DNA from 3 places in the Streptomyces sp. SLBN-31 genome. Region 1 is predicted to be linked to each of the others. Evidence: riboswitches for the same ligand, from Rfam matches in the RefSeq annotation. Region 1 holds a riboswitch; each other region holds the start of a gene.
The links. Region 1 has a riboswitch for thiamine pyrophosphate ahead of thiO (glycine oxidase ThiO). Riboswitches for the same ligand answer to the same signal wherever they lie in the genome.
Positions count from the first base shown of each region.

Region 2: another riboswitch for thiamine pyrophosphate. It lies ahead of thiC (phosphomethylpyrimidine synthase ThiC); the one in region 1 lies ahead of thiO (glycine oxidase ThiO).
Region 3: another riboswitch for thiamine pyrophosphate. It lies ahead of FBY22_RS05465 (thiamine ABC transporter substrate binding subunit); the one in region 1 lies ahead of thiO (glycine oxidase ThiO).

Region 1 covers NZ_VFNC01000002.1:2,543,222-2,549,028, reverse strand. Annotated here, with positions in the region: gene pknB (Stk1 family PASTA domain-containing Ser/Thr kinase) at 1-504, opposite strand, end outside; gene FBY22_RS31705 (thiazole synthase) at 623-1,417, opposite strand; gene thiS (sulfur carrier protein ThiS) at 1,421-1,621, opposite strand; gene thiO (glycine oxidase ThiO) at 1,618-2,772, opposite strand; TPP riboswitch at 2,770-2,881, opposite strand; gene FBY22_RS31690 (NAD(P)/FAD-dependent oxidoreductase) at 3,018-4,247, shown strand; gene FBY22_RS31685 (Rv2175c family DNA-binding protein) at 4,314-4,679, shown strand; gene thiE (thiamine phosphate synthase) at 4,810-5,469, shown strand; gene metF (methylenetetrahydrofolate reductase [NAD(P)H]) at 5,579-5,807, shown strand, end outside.
Region 2 covers NZ_VFNC01000003.1:666,003-671,809, reverse strand. Annotated here, with positions in the region: gene FBY22_RS40665 (IclR family transcriptional regulator) at 1-680, shown strand, start outside; gene FBY22_RS40660 (SsgA family sporulation/cell division regulator) at 779-1,216, shown strand; gene FBY22_RS40655 (YibE/F family protein) at 1,359-2,855, opposite strand; TPP riboswitch at 2,927-3,116, shown strand; gene thiC (phosphomethylpyrimidine synthase ThiC) at 3,109-4,920, shown strand; gene FBY22_RS40645 (hypothetical protein) at 5,106-5,807, opposite strand, start outside.
Region 3 covers NZ_VFNC01000001.1:1,142,806-1,148,612, forward strand. Annotated here, with positions in the region: gene frr (ribosome recycling factor) at 1-405, shown strand, start outside; gene FBY22_RS05450 (phosphatidate cytidylyltransferase) at 405-1,571, shown strand; gene FBY22_RS05455 (SRPBCC family protein) at 1,683-2,132, shown strand; gene rlmN (23S rRNA (adenine(2503)-C(2))-methyltransferase RlmN) at 2,218-3,324, shown strand; TPP riboswitch at 3,348-3,455, shown strand; gene FBY22_RS05465 (thiamine ABC transporter substrate binding subunit) at 3,524-4,603, shown strand; gene FBY22_RS05470 (iron ABC transporter permease) at 4,648-5,807, shown strand, end outside.

The DNA.
Region 1 (5,807 bases):
CGTGTCCACGGAGCGCACGAGCCCGAAGTCCGCCACCTTCACCCGGCCGTCGTCCCCTATCAGGACGTTCTCCGGCTTCATGTCCCGGTGCACGAACCCGGCCCGGTGCGCGGCGCCGAGCGCGGCGAGCACCGGTTCCAGGATGTCCAGGGCGGCGCGCGGCTGCAGCGCCCCGCGCTCGCGCAGCACATCGCGCAGGGTGCACCCGGCGACGTACTCCATGGCGAGGTAGACGTACGACCCGTCGGTGCCCTGGTCGAAGACCTGCACCACGTTCGGGTGGGCGAGGCGGGCGACCGACTTCGCCTCACGGATGAACCGCTCGACGAAGGAGCCGTCGGCCGCGAGCGAGGGGTGCATCACCTTCAGCGCGAGCACACGGTCGAGGCGGGTGTCCAGGGCCCGGTAGACCGTGGCCATCCCGCCGACCGCGATCCGCGCGTCCACGCGATAGCGGCCGTCGAGCACCTGCCCGACCAGAGGGTCCTGAAGGGTCGTATCCACGCAGGTGAGTGTACGAGCCGAGACTGACAGGGCCGTGGGTTCGGGTGAGATCGGGGCGGTACTGCAGCCGAGCTGTGACGGACCTCGCACCGCCGTCCGGATCTGATCGAACAGGCGTTCAGAACGCGGGGCGCTCCGGATCGAGGCGCGCGCGCCCCTCCTGCGGCGAGGACGCCTCCGCGAAGTGCCGGCGCGGAATGCGCCCCGCCCGGAACGCCAGCCGGCCCGCCTCCACCGCGTGCCGCATCGCCTCGGCCATCAGCTGCGGCTCCTGCGCCCGCGTCACCGCCGAGGCGAGCATCACGCCCGCGCACCCCAGCTCCATCGCGAGCGCCGCGTCCGACGCCGTACCGGCGCCCGCGTCCAGGATCACCGGCACGCGCGCGTGCTCGGTAATCAGCTGGAAGTTGTGCGGATTGCGGATGCCGAGCCCGGAGCCGATGGGCGAGCCGAGCGGCATGATCGCCGCGCATCCGACGTCCTCCAGCCGACGCGCGAGAACCGGGTCGTCGTTGGTGTACGGCAGCACGGTGAAGCCGTCGTCGACCAGCGTCTCTGCGGCGTCCAGCAGTTCGATCGGGTCGGGCAGGAGAGTGCGCTCGTCGGCGATCACCTCGAGCTTGACCAGGTCGGTGCCGAGCGCCTCGCGCGCCAGGCGGGCGGTCAGCACGGCCTCCTGCGCCGTGAAACAGCCGGCCGTGTTCGGCAGGACGCGGATGCCCAGCCGGTTCAGCACCGACAGAACCGAGCCGTGCACCGACGGGTCCACCCGCCGCATCGCGACCGTCGTCAGCTCCGTGCCGGACGCCACCAGCGCGCGCTCGAGGACCTCCAGGCTGGGGGCACCTCCGGTGCCCATGATCAGGCGGGACGTGAAGGACGTACCGCCGAGGACAAAGGGGTCGTCGGCCATGGGTCAGCCTCCTTGGACGGCGGTGAGGACCTCGACGCGGTCCCCCTCGGAGAGGGGCGTCGACGGCCACTGCGCGCGCGGGACGACGGTCTCGTTCAGGGCGGCGGCCACCCCGGAGGGGGCCGGGGTCAGAGTGCGTACGACGGCGTCCAGGGCCGTACCGGGAGCGAACTCGCGCCGCTCCCCGTTGACGGAGACGTTCATGCGTGCTGCTCCACGCGCGCGAAGCGCTTCGGGGTGAACGGGAGGGCCTCTTCGGGGAGTTCACCGGTGGCCAGGACATGCGCCATGGCGTCGCCGGTGACCGGCGTCAGCAGCACGCCGTTGCGGTAGTGGCCGGTGGCCAGCAGGAGGCCGGGCAGCTCGGTCGGGCCGAGCAGCGGCGCGTTGTCGGGGGAGCCCGGGCGCAGACCCGCCCGCGTCTCCGTCAGCGGCAGTTCGGTGATCCCGGGGACCAGCTCGTGCGCGTCGCGCAGCAGCTCGTACACCCCGCCGGCGGTGACCGTCGTGTCCCAGCCCAGCTCCTCGCTGGTGGCGCCGACGACCAGCTCGCCGTTCTCGCGGGGCACCAGGTAGACATGGCTGCCGCGCACCATCGCGCGCACGGTACGGCTCAGGAACGGCGCGTACCGCTTCGGCACGGTCAGCCTCAGCACCTGCCCCTTCACCGGCCGTACCGGCGGCAGCACGTCGTCCGGCACGCCCGGCAGCCGCCCGCTGAGGCTGCCGGCCGCCAGCACCACCTGCCCGGCGGACAGCTCGCTGCCGTCGGCCGTGACGACGCCGGCGGCCCGGTCCCGCACGACCCGGAAGCTCTCGGCCCACACCCGGTGGAAGACCACGCCGGCCCGCTCGCACGCGGCCACCAGCGCCCGCGCCAGCCGCCGCGGATCGATCTGGTGGTCGCCGTCGACCCGGAGCCCCCCGCGCACGCCCGGCGCGAGCATCGGCTCCAGGCGCCGGCAGTCGCGCCCGGACAACCACTCGGACTCCAGGCCCGACTGCCGCTGCAGAACGTGCAGTTCGCGCAGATGGGCGCGGTCGTCGGCGTCGAGCGCGACGGCGAGCGTGCCGCACCGGCGGTAGCCGAGGTCGTGACCGGTGGTCTCGGTGAGCTCGGCCGCGAAGTCCGGGTAGCGGCGGGCCGAGGCCAGGTTGAGGCCCAGCAGGGTCTGCTCGCCGTAGTGCAGCTCCGTGACGGCGGCCAGCATCCCGGCGGCCACCTGGGCGGCGCCGCCGCCCGGCTCCGGATCGACCACGGCTGTCGCGAGACCGCGCTGCGCGGCCCGCCAGGCCGTGACCAGGCCGATGATCCCGCCCCCGATGACGAGGACGTCTGACGTACGTGACGACATGGGCGTCCAGCCCCTCCCTTCGCCGGCATGACCCGGATCAGGTTCGTACGGTCGGAGGCCGCCAGCCTCCCTCTCAGCCCGGTGCGTCCGGGCTCCCGCGAGTGCGTGTACGGGGGCCACCCTAGCCCGACCCCTCACGCCTCGGTAAGGGAGCCTCCGGCCGCCGCCGTCGCTCACCGACGGTGTGGAACAGCTCACGGAGCACGACCCCTGACTGACGAGTAGTCAGTGTCTATGGTGATCAGGTGAGCGAGCAGACGACGCAGTCGCAGCGGCGGGTGGTCGTGGTCGGCGCCGGCATGGCCGGTGTGCAGACCGCGGTCGCACTGCGCGAACAGGGCTTCACCGGCACCGTCACGCTGATCGGCGCCGAGCCCCACCAGCCGTACGACCGGCCGCCGCTGTCCAAGGCCGTCCTGCTCGGCAAGTCCGAGGGCTCCGCCTTCGACGTCGACTTCGAGGCACTCGGCATCGAACTGCGGCTGGGGCGCGAGGTGCTGGGCGTGCGCCCCGAGGAGCACCGGCTGGACACCGAGACCGGGCCCGTCCCGTACGACGTCCTGGTCCTCGCCACCGGAGCCGAACCCGTCATGCTGCCGGGCGCCGAGGGCGTGCCCGGCGTGCACCTGCTGCGCACCCTGGACGACGCCGAGCGACTGCGGCCCGTGCTCGCCCGGCAGCACGACATCGTGGTCGTCGGCGCGGGCTGGATCGGCGCCGAGTTCGCCACGGCCGCGCGCGAGGCGGGCTGCGCCGTGACCGTCGTCGAGGCCGCGGACCGGCCCCTCGCGGGCGCGCTGCCCGCCGAGGTGGCCGAGCCCATGGCCGCCTGGTACGGCGACGCCGGCGTCGAGCTGCGCACACACGCGCGCGTGGCGCGCGTCGAGCCCGGCGCGGTCGTCCTCGACGACGGCACACACGTGCCCGCGGGCGCCGTCGTGGTCGGCATCGGCGCCCGCCCCGCCACCGGCTGGCTCGCCGGCTCCGGCGTCGAGCTCGGCCCGCACCGCGAGGTCCTGGCCGACGACCGCCTGCGCACCTCGGTGCCGGACGTCTACGCCGTCGGCGACTGCGCCTCCTTCCCCTCGGCCCGGTACGGCGACCGGCTGCTCGTCCACCACTGGGACAACGCCCTCCAGGGTCCGCGCACGGTCGCCGCGAACATCGTCGGCGAGGCCACCGGCGAGCCCCCGGCGGTCTACGACCCGGTCCCGTACTTCTGGTCGGAGCAGTTCGGCCGGTTCGTGCAGTACGCCGGGCATCACGCGTCCGCCGACACGACCGTGTGGCGGGGCGACCCCTCCGGTCCGGCCTGGTCCGTCTGCTGGCTGCGCGAGGACCGCCTGGTGGCGCTGCTCGCGGTCGGCAGGCCGCGCGACCTGGCCCAGGGGCGGCGGCTGATCGAGGCGGCCACCCCGATGGACGCCGGGCTGCTGGCGGACCCGGCGAAGCCCCTGAAGGCGGCCACGGCGTAGTCCGTACGCCACTTGTCGGGCGGGCCCGACTTCCGACTGTCGGTCCCGGATGGCAGGCTTGATTCCGTGACCGAGATTGACGCAAAGATCGATGCTCTCGTCCCCGCCTGGCTCACCCTGCCCGACATCGCCGAAATGCTCGACGTGGAGGTGACGCGGGTGCGGCAGCTGGTCAAGGAGGGCCAGCTCATCGCCGTACGCCGTGGGGAGAACCGCGCGCTGCACGTTCCCGCCGCCTTCATCGACGGGGACAAGGTCGTCAAGGGCCTGACCGGCACCCTGACGCTCCTGCGGGACGACGGCTTCACCGACGAAGAGATGCTCGAGTGGCTCTTCACCCCCGACGACAGCCTGCCCGGCACCCCCGCGCAGGCCCTGAGCGAGAATCGCGGCACGGAGGTGAAGCGCCGGGCCCAGGCGCTCGCCGTCTGAACCAGCCAGAACGACCCGAACACCGTCCGGAGTGCGGGCCGTGGCCGGTGGTGCCACGGCCGCGGGACACCGCGGCCTGCCGCACCACCGGCCACGGCCCGCACGCCATCCACCCCCGGGGGACACCCGCATGCCCGTCACGTCCGGCGCCGACGCCCGCGCCCGGCTCTCCGACGCCCGGCTCTACCTCTGCACGGACGCCCGCAGGACCCAGGGCGACCTGCCCGAGTTCCTGGACGCCGTGCTGGCGGGCGGGGTCGACATCGTGCAACTGCGCGACAAGGGCATGGAGGCGGCCGAGGAACTGGAGCACCTGGAGGTCCTCGCCCAGGCCTGCGCCCGCCACGGCAGGCTGCTGGCGGTCAACGACCGCGCGGACGTCGCCCACGCGGCCGCCGCCGACGTCCTCCATCTGGGCCAGGGCGACCTCCCGGTTCCCGCGGCCCGCGCGATCCTCGGCGAGGACGTGCTCATCGGCCGCTCCACGCACGCGGAGGCGGAGGCCGAGGCGGCCGCCGTCCAGGAGGGCGTCGACTACTTCTGCACCGGCCCCTGCTGGCCGACCCCCACCAAGCCCGGCCGCCACGCCCCGGGCCTCGACCTGGTCCGGCACACCGCCGCCCTGGGCACCGACCGCCCGTGGTTCGCCATCGGCGGCATCGACCTCGGCAACCTCGACGAGGTGATCGAGGCCGGAGCCCGCCGGGTCGTGGTCGTCCGGGCCATCACCGAGGCGGACGACCCCGGCGCGGCCGCCGCGGAGTTCGCGAAGCGGCTGCGGCAGCCCTGACCGGACCCTGACCGACCCTGGTGTCCAAGGGGTGGACAACAGCTCGACAAAACGGGCAAATACCCGGTCTTCGGTTGGGGGACCGGGCGCCCCTGGTTAACCTGCCAGTATGGCCCTCGGAACCGCATCCACCAGGACTGATCGCGCACGTACGGTGCGCGACATGCTCGCGACGGGCAAGACGACGTACTCCTTCGAGTTCTCGGCGCCCAAGACACCCAAGGGCGAGCGGAACCTGTGGAGCGCGCTCAGGAGGGTCGAGGCGGTCGCCCCCGACTTCGTCTCGGTGACCTACGGCGCGGGCGGCTCCACCCGCGCGGGCACGGTCAGGGAGACCC
Region 2 (5,807 bases), on a different contig from region 1:
ACGGAGCCCCCGCCAAGCAGCTCGCCCGCGAGACCGGACTGGCGCTGCCGACGGCGTACCACCTGCTGCGCACCCTGGTGCACGAGGGCTATCTGCGCAGGGACAAGGGCCTGTTCTTCCTCGGCGAGGCGGCCGAGCGGCTCGGCCGCAGCGGAGCCCAGCAGAAACGTCGCAGCACGATCATGGACGCGCTCGCCGGATTCCGCGACGCGATCGGCGTTCCCGTGTACTACGCCGTGTACCAGGAAGGCGAGATCGAGATCAGGTGCGTCTCCGACACCCCGGGCAATCCGGCGGTCGAGGAATGGGCGGACTTCCGCGAGACCGGACACGCCCACGCGATCGGGCAGTGCCTGCTGTCCCAGCTGGACGAGCAGGGCCGCCGCGATCACCTTGAGCGCCACCCCGTGCAGCCCGTCACCCCGTACACGGTGCCCGACGGCCGCGCCCTGCTGCGCCGGCTCGAGCGGACCCCGCGGATGGAGACGGTGACGGAGCGGCAGGAGTACGCGCTGGGGACGGTCTGCGCGGCCATCCCCATCACCCTGGGGACGACGGCCGCCACGATGGCCATCTCCCTGCCGTGCCATCAGGCAGACCGTCTGCTGCCGGTGGCGCGGCAGCTGCAGAGCGAGATCGGGCGTCTGCTGGGGTCTCTCGCCATCTCTATCAGTATGTGAAAACTCACTCCTTGTGATCTGCCGTGTACTTTCAGCAATATTTCACCTGTGTCAGGGGATGATTCCCGGCCAGACGGCTACAAATTACGGGGTAGGCGATGCGCGAGTCGGTACAGGCAGAGGTCATGATGAGCTTCCTCGTCTCCGAGGAGCTCTCTTTCCGTATTCCGGTGGAGCTGCGTTACGAGTCCTGTGATCCCTATGCCGTGCGGCTGACCTTCCATCTCCCGGGCGACGACCCGGTGACCTGGGCTTTCGGCCGGGAATTGCTGATCGACGGGGTCGGCAGGCCGTCCGGCGACGGGGACGTGCGGGTCTCGCCCGTCGAACCGGAGTCGCTCGGCGATGTCCTGATCCGGCTTCAGGTCGGCTGCGACCAGGCGCTGTTCCGTTCGTCCACCGCCCCGCTCATCGCCTTCCTCGACCGCACCGACAAGCTCGTGCCGTTGGGCCAGGAGGGTGCGCTCGCCGACTTCGACGCCCATCTCGACGAGGCGCTGGACCGGATCCTGGCGGAGGAGCAGAGCGCGGGCTGAGGCCGGCGGGGCCGCGGAGTCGGCGGACCACCTCGGCGCGGGGCACGGAAGACGCAGGAACGCTTCTCTCGCGGGTGTGAGCCGCCCCGGGCAGAACCATTGCTGCGCCTTCGGGCTTCGACACCCGCGGCGCCACCCGGGCTCAGTGCTTGCGCCGCCGTCCCTTCCCCGAGCGCGCCGGTGCCGAAGACGCCTGCGCCGCCATGGCGGCCTCCGGCCGGTCGGCCGAGACCACCAGCGCCGCCAGCAGCGTGGTGACCGGCACCGAGGCGACCAGGCCGATCGAGCCCACCAGCGTGCGCACGATCTCCTCGGCCACGAGTTCGCTGTTGGCGACCGTCCCCACACTGCTCTGCGCGATGGAGAAGAGCAGCAGCAACGGCAGCGCGGCGCCCGCGTAGGCGAGGACGAGGGTGTTGACGACGGAGGCGATGTGGTCGCGTCCGATGCGGATGCCGGCCCGGTACAGCCCGCGCCAGCCCATGGCCGGGTTGGCCTCGTGCAGTTCCCAGACGGCCGAGGTCTGGGTGACGGTGACGTCGTCGAGGACGCCGAGCGAGCCGATGATGACGCCGGCGAGCAGCAGACCGCTCATGTCGATCGACGGGTACAGGCCGTGGATGAGACCGGTGTTGTCGTCGGTGTTGCCGGTCAGTGCGGCCCAGCCGATGAACTGCGAGCCGAGGATGCCGATCAGCACCAGGGAGATCAGGGTGCCGAGCACGGCGACGGAGGTGCGGGCGGACAGACCGTGGCACATGTACAGGGCGATCAGCATGATGGCGCTCGCCCCGACGACCGCCACGACCAGGGGATTCGAGCCCTGAAGGATCGCGGGCAGGATGAAGAAGTTCAGGATCAGGAAGCTGATGGCGAGTGCGACCAGCGCCATGACGCCCCGCATGCGTCCGACGATCACGACGGCGACGGCGAAGAGCCCGGCGAGGAGTGCCATCGGGAAGCGCCGGTTGACGTCGCTCACCGAGTACTGCAGGTTCTTCGGCGCCGAGGGCTCGTAGGCGACCACGACCTTCTCGCCCTGGTGCAGTTGCCGGGACTGGTCCGGCTGCACGATCTCGACGAACGTACGGCCCTTGTCGTGGCCGGTGTCGACGCGGACGGTGGCCTTCTTGCAGGTGCCCTTGTCCTCCTGCTGGGCGGAGGTGCCACCGGCGGCCGAGGTGGCCCCGGCCGAGCCCCCGCCGGAGGCGTTGACGGACTTGCAGCTGACCTCGACGACCCTGGTGACCGTCGCCTGCTGGGACTGCCGGTCGAAGCCCACCCCGGTCCGCTCGTGCGCCGGTGCCCCGCCGGGCCACAGCACCGCGAGCCCGACCACCACGGCCGCGGCGAAGGGGATGAGGATCGCCCCGATGACCTTGCGCAGATGCCGGGAGACGGGGGCCGCCGGCCCATGGCTGTGGCTGTGCCCGTGACCGCCACCGGAGCCGTGCCCTTGGCCGACGTCGTGTTCGGGGTCACCGGACACATGCCGGTGCGCGTGCTGCTCATGGCCACCGGAGGAGTGCCCGTGCGCGTGCTGCTCACGGCCCCCGTGGGGACCGTGGGCATCGCCGCTTACGGAGCCGGACCGGCGGGGCTGCTCCGGCGGATACGAGGGCTGCTGCGTCGTGGTCACCGCCCGATCATCGCAAGAACGACAGAGGCCCCCTGTTCACCGCGCCAGAAATGACGCTAGCGTGGAGGCACCTTTGCACACGCGGGAGCTCGGAGCACCGGGCTGAGAGGGCGCTGACCTCCGTCCCAGCGATGTTTCACGTGGAACATCACCGAAGTCGAGTGATGTTCCCCACGAAATGTCGGCAGACGGAAACCGCTGCGTCGACCGCCGAACCTGTTACCGGGTAATGCCGGCGTAGGGAGTAGGTCTCATGACCAACAAGGACGACGTACGCACGCCTGCCTCCAGCGAGGACGAGCAGCCCGCTGAGGGCGCATCGTCCCAGGAGGCCGGGAAGTCCATCGGCTGGCACAAGGCATACGTCGAGGGCTCACGCCCCGATGTGCGGGTTGCCGTCCGTCAGGTGCACCTCACCAACGGGCAGTCGGTCACGCTGTACGACACATCCGGCCCGTACACCGATCCACTCGTCGACACCGATGTCCGCAGGGGTCTGCCACCGCTTCGGGAGAACTGGATCATCTCCCGTGGAGACACCGAGGAGTACGCGGGTCGCCCGGTCCGTCCCGAGGACGACGGGATCAAGCACACCGCGCCCCGCGGCGGTCTGCGCAACCTCGACGCGGTCTTCCCGGGACGGCCGCGCCTGCCACGCCGCGGTCGCGGCGGCGAGGCGGTCACCCAACTCGCCTATGCGCGCCGGGGCGAGATCACCCCGGAGATGGAATACGTGGCCGTCCGGGAGAACGTCTCCCCGGAGGTCGTCCGTGAGGAGATCGCGGCGGGCAGGGCCGTACTGCCCGCCAACGTCAACCACCCGGAGATCGAGCCGATGATCATCGGCAAGCGTTTCCTGGTGAAGGTCAACGCCAACATCGGCAACTCGGCGGTAACGTCCTCCATCGAGGAGGAGGTCGAGAAGATGACCTGGGCGACCCGCTGGGGCGCCGACACGGTCATGGATCTCTCCACGGGACGCAACATCCACACCACGCGTGAGTGGGTGCTGCGCAACTCCCCCGTCCCCATCGGCACGGTGCCGCTCTACCAGGCACTGGAGAAGGTGGACGGCCGTGCCGAGGAGCTGACCTGGGAGATCTACAAGGACACGGTCATCGAACAGGCCGAGCAGGGCGTGGACTACATGACGGTCCACGCGGGCGTCCGCCTCCCGTACGTCCCGCTCACCGCCAACCGCAAGACCGGCATCGTCTCGCGCGGTGGTTCGATCATGGCCGCGTGGTGCCTCGCGCACCACAAGGAATCGTTCCTCTACGAGAACTTCGAGGAACTGTGCGAGATCCTCGCCGCCTACGACGTCACGTACTCACTCGGCGACGGCCTCCGGCCCGGCTCGATCGCGGACGCCAACGACGAGGCCCAGTTCGCGGAGTTGCGCACGCTCGGGGAACTCAACACGATCGCCAAGCGTTTCAACGTACAGACCATGATCGAGGGCCCGGGACACGTCCCGATGCACAAGATCAAGGAGAACATCGACCTTCAGCAGGAGATCTGCGATGAGGCTCCGTTCTATACGCTCGGCCCGCTGACCACGGACATCGCCCCGGCGTACGACCACATCACCTCCGGCATCGGTGCCGCGATGATCGCCTGGTGGGGCACGGCCATGCTCTGCTACGTCACCCCCAAGGAACACCTGGGCCTGCCCAACCGCGACGACGTCAAGACCGGCGTCATCACCTACAAGATCGCCGCCCACGCCGCCGACCTCGCCAAGGGCCACCCGGGCGCCCAGGAGTGGGACGACGCCCTGTCCGACGCCCGTTTCGAGTTCCGGTGGGAGGACCAGTTCAACCTCGCCCTGGACCCGGACACGGCACGGGAGTTCCACGACGAGACGCTCCCGGCGGAGCCGGCCAAGACCGCCCACTTCTGCTCGATGTGTGGGCCGAAGTTCTGCTCGATGAAGATCTCCCAGGACATCCGCCGCGAGCACGGCGGTAGCCGGGAGGAGGTCGAGGAGGGCATGGCTCAGAAGTCGAAGGAGTTCGCCGCGGCCGGGAACCGGGTGTATCTGCCGATCGCCGAACAGCCGTAGCCCCGCGGGGCGGCTCGTGCCTCACGGCCGAGGCGTGGGCCGCCCCGTTCCGCGGCGAGGTGCGGCCTCGCCGGCTCGGGCGGCCGCCGACGCGTCTCCATGGCGTCGTCGCAGTCTCGCAGTCGAGGTTCGGCTTGCGCTCCCCCGAAGGGGGTCTTCCTGTGGTGGAGGGCGCAAGCCGAGGCTCACTCCGGCTGGTGTTCGGGGCCTCCGAAGTCCGGGCTGGTGTAGTCCGGGCTCGTGAAGCTCGGCCGGTGGCCGCGCGCCGGTCCGTCGTCCGGGCTGGTGAAGCCCGGGCGGTCGTAACCGAGTTGCGGGATGCGGCTCGTCGGCGCCGAGGGTGTCGTGGTGTTCAGGGCGGCCGCCGCGCCGGGGTCGGCGAGGGCCTCCCGCAGGAACGGCAGGACGCCACGCTCCAGCAGCGCCTCGCGCCAGGCGTCCTTGGCCCGGGCCACCTCTCCGCTCAGTTCTCCGTACGGTCCGGCTTCGAGTGCCGGACGGTTGCGCAGCGCGGTCAGGAGCAGTCCCACTGCGGCCACGAGGATGGCGGCAGCGGTCATCGCGCCGAACACCCAGCCAGCGGTGATCATGGTCTTGCCGAACATCTGTTTGGGGGCGACCGACCTGATGACGTATCCGACGAGCAGGAATATCACCGCGGCCGTTCCGGCGAGGACGGGTGTCAGGACGGCGGCGACGGCGACGGCGCCCGCGCCGGCGGGTTCGACGGCCTCGCCGAGGGTGGCAGCGAGCCCCATCGCGTCCGGGCCCGGCTCCGTGGAGCCCGACGCGCGGGTGGACGACGGGGTGGACGACGCCGGCTGGCGCAGTTCCTCGCGAACCTTCACGTAGTGCTGGTACTCGGTCGCCGCGGCCGCCGTGATGAG
Region 3 (5,807 bases), on a different contig from region 1:
AACCAGCTGGCTTCGTTCTCCGTGCCGGAGCCGCGCATGGCGGTGGTGACCCCGTTCGACAAGACGGCCCTGCGCAACATCGAGCAGGCCATCCGCGACTCCGACCTGGGTGTCAACCCGAGCAACGACGGCAACATCATCCGGGTGGTGTTCCCCGAGCTCACCGAGGAGCGCCGCCGCGACTACATCAAGGTCGCCAAGCACAAGGCGGAGGACGCGCGCGTGTCCATCCGTTCCGTGCGCCGCAAGGCCAAGGACGCCATCGACAAGCTGATCAAGGACGGCGAGGTCGGTGAGGACGAGGGCCGCCGTGCTGAGAAGGAACTCGACGACTCCACCCACAAGTACGTGGCACAGGTGGACGAGCTCCTGAAGCACAAGGAAGCGGAGCTGCTCGAGGTCTGATGAACGACTCTTCCTGGGGAGCGCCGCCACACACCGGGTCGCGGGGCGGCTACTGGGGGCCCACCGACCAGGGGCCTGTCCAGGGGGCTGCCCCGGCGGGTCCCGCGTACGATGCGCCCAAGGCGCAGCACACTCGCCCCATGCCCATCGTGCCCGACGGACCCGTACCTCCACACGGCGAAGACCAGGATGACGACCGGGGGGCCGCTCGGCTGAGCGGCCCCTTGTTCCGCGACGAATCGCCGCGGGCGCAGACCTACGACATGCCGCAGGCACCGCCCCACCCGGCGGCGCAGCAGAATCCGGAGCCCATGCCCGACGCCCCCCAGCCGGCGCCGCAGCCGCAGAAGAAAAGCGCGGGGCGCGACCTGGGCGCGGCCATAGGCGTCGGCGTCGGGCTCGGCGTGGTGATCATCGCGTCGCTGTTCGTCGTCAAGGCCGTCTTCGTCGGCGTCGTCGCGGTCGCGGTGGTCGTCGGCCTGTGGGAACTGACCAGCCGGCTGCAGGAGCGCAAGGGCATCAAGGCGCCCCTCGTTCCGCTGGCGCTCGGCGGCGCCGCGATGGTCGTCGCCGGGTACGTGCGCGGCGCCGAGGGCGCGTGGGTGGCGATGGCGCTGACGGCGCTCGCGGTCCTCGTCTGGCGCATGACGGAGCCGCCGGAGGGTTACCTCAAGGACGTCACGGCGGGTGTCTTCGCGGCCTTCTACGTCCCGTTCCTGGCGACCTTCGTCGCCATGATGCTGACGGCCGACGACGGCCCCTGGCGGGTGCTGACCTTCCTTCTCCTGACGGTGGTCAGCGACACGGGCGCGTACGCCGTCGGCTGGCGCTTCGGCCGGCACAAGCTGGCGCCGCGCATCAGCCCGGGCAAGACCCGTGAGGGCCTGTTCGGCGCGGTGTCGTTCGCGATGGTGGCGGGCGCGCTGTGCCTGCAGTTCCTGATCGACGACGGCGCCTGGTGGCAGGGTCTCGTCCTCGGTTTCGCGGTCGCGGCCAGCGCCACACTGGGCGACCTCGGCGAGTCGATGATCAAGCGGGACCTGGGCATCAAGGACATGGGCACGCTCCTGCCGGGCCACGGCGGCATCATGGACCGCCTGGACTCGCTGCTGCCGACGGCTCCCGTGGTGTGGCTGCTGCTGGTGCTGTTCGTGGGATCCGGCTGACGGTCCGGCCGACAGTCCTCGCAGTCCCGCTCGCTCGATGGCGCGGTCGTCGGGCGAGTGGGACGATCCCGGTGTAAGCCCTCAAAGGGAATGTCCCGAAGAGGAGGCGCCATGTCCGCCATCCATGAAGAGTTCGACGTGGACCGCCGTCCCGAGGATGTCTGGGCGTATGTCACCGACCCCTCCCACCTGCCGGAATGGCAGCTGAGCGCGGTCTCCGCCGAACAGCTCGACGACCGCCCCTTCGGCCTTGGGTCCAAGGTCCGCGTCACCCGCCACATGGGCCGGCGCGAGATGCCGATGACCATGGAGTGCACCGAGTACACACCGCAGCACTCCTGGTCCGTCCGAGGAATCGACGGCCCGGTCAGGGGCCGGTTCCACGCCGAGCTCACCCCCATCGACGACGGCCGTCGCACCCACGTGACGATGGACCTCGACTTCGAGGGCCACGGCATCGGCAAACTCCTGCTGCCCCTCGTCGTCCGCCCCCAGGCCCGCAAGGAGATGCCGCGCAACGAACGCCTGCTGAAGGACAAGCTGGAACACGCGGCCGCTTGACGCGAACTCCACGGCGGGGCCCCGGGCCGCCCCACCGGGCCGGGCAGCCCGGGGCACCGAATTGATCTGCGACACTGGTTGAGCCATGCCTAAGCCCGGAGAACTCACTTTCGTCGCCCCCCGCGGAGCCAAGAAGCCGCCGCGGCATCTCGCCGATCTCTCGCCCGCCGAGCGCAAGGACGCGGTGGCCGAGATCGGGGAGAAGCCGTTTCGCGCCAAGCAGCTCTCGCAGCACTACTTCGCGCGGTACGCGCACGACCCGGCGGAGTGGACGGACATCCCGGCCGGCTCGCGCGGGAAGCTGCAGGAGGCGCTGCTGCCCGAGCTGATGACCGTCGTACGGCATCTGTCGACCGACCAGGGCACGACCCGCAAGACGCTGTGGCGGCTGTTCGACGGCACGCTCGTCGAGTCCGTGCTGATGCGGTACCCGGACCGGGTGACCATGTGCATCAGCTCGCAGGCCGGCTGCGGGATGAACTGCCCGTTCTGCGCCACCGGGCAGGCGGGACTGGACCGGAATCTGTCCACCGCCGAGATCGTCCACCAGATCGTGGACGGGATGCGGGCGCTGCGGGACGGGGAGGTCCCGGGTGGACCGGCGCGCCTGTCCAACATCGTCTTCATGGGGATGGGCGAGCCGCTCGCCAACTACAAGCGCGTGGTCGGGGCCGTGCGGGCGCTGACCGACCCCGCCCCGGACGGGCTCGGGCTCTCCCAGCGCGGGATCACCGTCTCCACCGTCGGGCTCGTGCCCGCCATCCACCGGTTCGCCGACGAGGGCTTCAAGTGCCGGCTGGCGATCTCCCTGCACGCCCCCGACGACGAGCTGCGCGACACACTCGTCCCCGTGAACACGCGGTGGAAGGTGCGCGAGGTGCTCGACGCCGGGTTCGAGTACGTGGAGAAGAGCGGGCGGCGGCTGAGCATCGAGTACGCCCTCATCCGCGACATCAACGACCAGGCCTGGCGCGGCGACCGGCTCGGGCGGCTGCTGCGGGGCAAGCCCGTGCACGTCAACCTGATCCCGCTCAACCCGACGCCCGGTTCGAAGTGGACCGCCTCCCGGCCCGAGGACGAGAAGGCGTTCGTCGAGGCCATCGCCGCGCACGGGGTGCCGGTGACCGTCCGGGACACCCGCGGACAGGAGATCGACGGTGCCTGTGGTCAGCTCGCGGCCACCGAGCGGTAACCTGAGCCCGTCCATACATATTCATATTCCGACAGGGGAGCGCCACAGCGCTGAGAGTGCGGCAACCGGGCCGCAGACCCTCTGAACCTTGCCCAGGTCATTCTGGGTAGGAAGTTCGGTCATCACTCAAGCTGTTGCGCCCCGCCCAGATCTTCTGGGCGGGGCCGCGTCTCTTCCTGGTCACCCAGGAGGAACTTCAGTGCACACCAAGACGTTCGTCGCCGCGGCCGTAGGCCTCGGCCTGATCACCTTGTCCGCCTGCGGATCGTCGTCGTCCGGCGGCCAGTCGTCCGGCGATTCCAAGACCGTCACGCTCGTCAGCCACGACTCGTGGGCCGTCTCCAAGAGCGTCCTCGCCGACTTCGAGAAGCAGTCCGGCTACAAGGTCAGGGTCCTCAAGAGCGGCGACGCCGGCCAGGCCGTCAACAAGGCCCTGCTCACCAAGGACAACCCGCAAGGCGACGTCTTCTTCGGCGCCGACAACACCCTGCTGTCGCGGGCCCTCGACAACGGACTGTTCCAGGCCTACGAGGCCAAGGGCGCCGACACCGTGCAGCCGCAGTTCCGCGTCGACCCGGGCAAGCACCGGGTCACCCCCATCGACTACGGCGACATCTGCGTCAACTACGACAAGGCGTACTTCAGCAAGCACAAGCTGACCCCGCCGCAGTCCTTCGACGACCTGGTCAAGCCCGCCTACAAGAACCTCCTCGTCACCGAGAACGCCTCCACCTCCTCGCCCGGCCTCGGCTTCCTGCTCGGCAGCGCCGCGAAGTACGGGGACGGTGGCTGGCAGGGGTACTGGAAGAAGCTCAAGGCCAACGGCGTGAAGGTCGTCGACGGCTGGGAGCAGGCCTACAACCAGGAGTTCTCCGGCTCGGCCGGCGGCAAGAAGGCCAAGGCCGACCGGCCGCTCGTCGTCTCCTACGCCTCCTCGCCGCCCGCCGAGGTCGTCTTCGCCGACCCGCGTCCCTCGACCGCGCCGACCGGGGTGTCGTACGGCACCTGCTTCCGGCAGATCGAGTACGCCGGTCTGCTCAGCAACGCGAAGAACACCAAGGGCGGCAAGGCGTTCATCGACTTCCTGCTCGGCAAGGAGTTCCAGCAGGACATGCCGCTGAACATGTTCGTCTACCCGGTGGTCGAGGGCGCGAAGGTGCCCAAGGAGTTCACCGAGTACGGCCCCGCCGCCAAGGACCCGGAGGCCATGGCCCCGACGAAGATCGCCGCCAACCGTGACCAGTGGGTCAAGTCGTGGACGTCACTCGTACTGAAGTAGCCGCGCGCCCGGAGCGGCGGGGGAGCGCGGCGCGGCTCGGCCTCATGGGCCTGCCCGTCGCGTTCTTCGCCTTGTTCTTCGCCTGGCCCGTCGCCGCGATCGTGGCGCGCGGGCTGCGGGCGGACGGGACGTGGCACCTCGGCCGGATCGCGGACGTGGTCGCGCGGTCCGACATTCGGCACGTCCTGTGGTTCACCACCTGGCAGGCGCTCGCCTCCACCGCGCTCACGCTGCTGATCGCACTCCCCGGCGCGTACGTCTTCGCCCGCTTCGACTTCCCCGGCAGACAGGTCCTGCGGGCCGTCGTCACCGTCCCCTTCGTACTGCCGACCGTCGTCGTCGGTACGGCGTTCCTGGCGCTCGTCGGACGAGGCGGACTGCTGGACGAACTGTGGGGCGTACGGCTGGACACGACCGTGTGGGCCATCCTGCTGGCGCACGTCTTCTTCAACTACGCCGTCGTCGTGCGCACCGTCGGCGGGCTGTGGGGGCAACTGGACCCGCGGCAGGAGGAGGCGGCGCGGATGCTCGGCGCGTCCCGCCTCCGGGCCTGGCGCACGGTCACCCTGCCGGCGCTCGGGCCCGCCGTGGCCGCCGCCGCGCTGATGGTCTTCCTCTTCACCTTCACCTCCTTCGGCGTGGTGCAGATCCTGGGCGGGCCCACCTTCTCCACCCTGGAGGTCGAGATCTACCGGCAGACGTCCGAGATCTTCGACCTGTCCACCGCCGCCGTCCTGACGATCGTGCAGTTCGTCGCGGTGGGCGCGATCCTCGCCGTGCACGCGTGGACGGTACGGCGCCGGGAGAGCGCCCTGCGGCTGGTGGACGCGGGCGGCACCGCCCGGCGGCCGCGCGGGGCGGGGCAGTGGGCCCTGCTGGCCGGTGTCCTCGCCACCGTCGCCGTACTCCTGCTCCTCCCGCTCGCCGTACTGGTCCAACGCTCGCTCGGTGGCTCGGACTTCGGCTACTACCGGGCGCTGACGAAGGACGACGACACCTTCCTCGTCCCGCCGATCGAGGCGATCGGCAACTCCCTGCAGTACGCCCTCGCCGCCACCGCCATCGCCGTGGTGATCGGCGCTCTGGCCGCGGCGGCCCTCGCCCGCAGGGACGCCGGCCGGCTGGTCCGCGGCTTCGACGCGCTGCTCATGCTGCCGCTGGGCGTCTCCGCGGTGACCGTCGGCTTCGGCTTTCTGATCGCCCT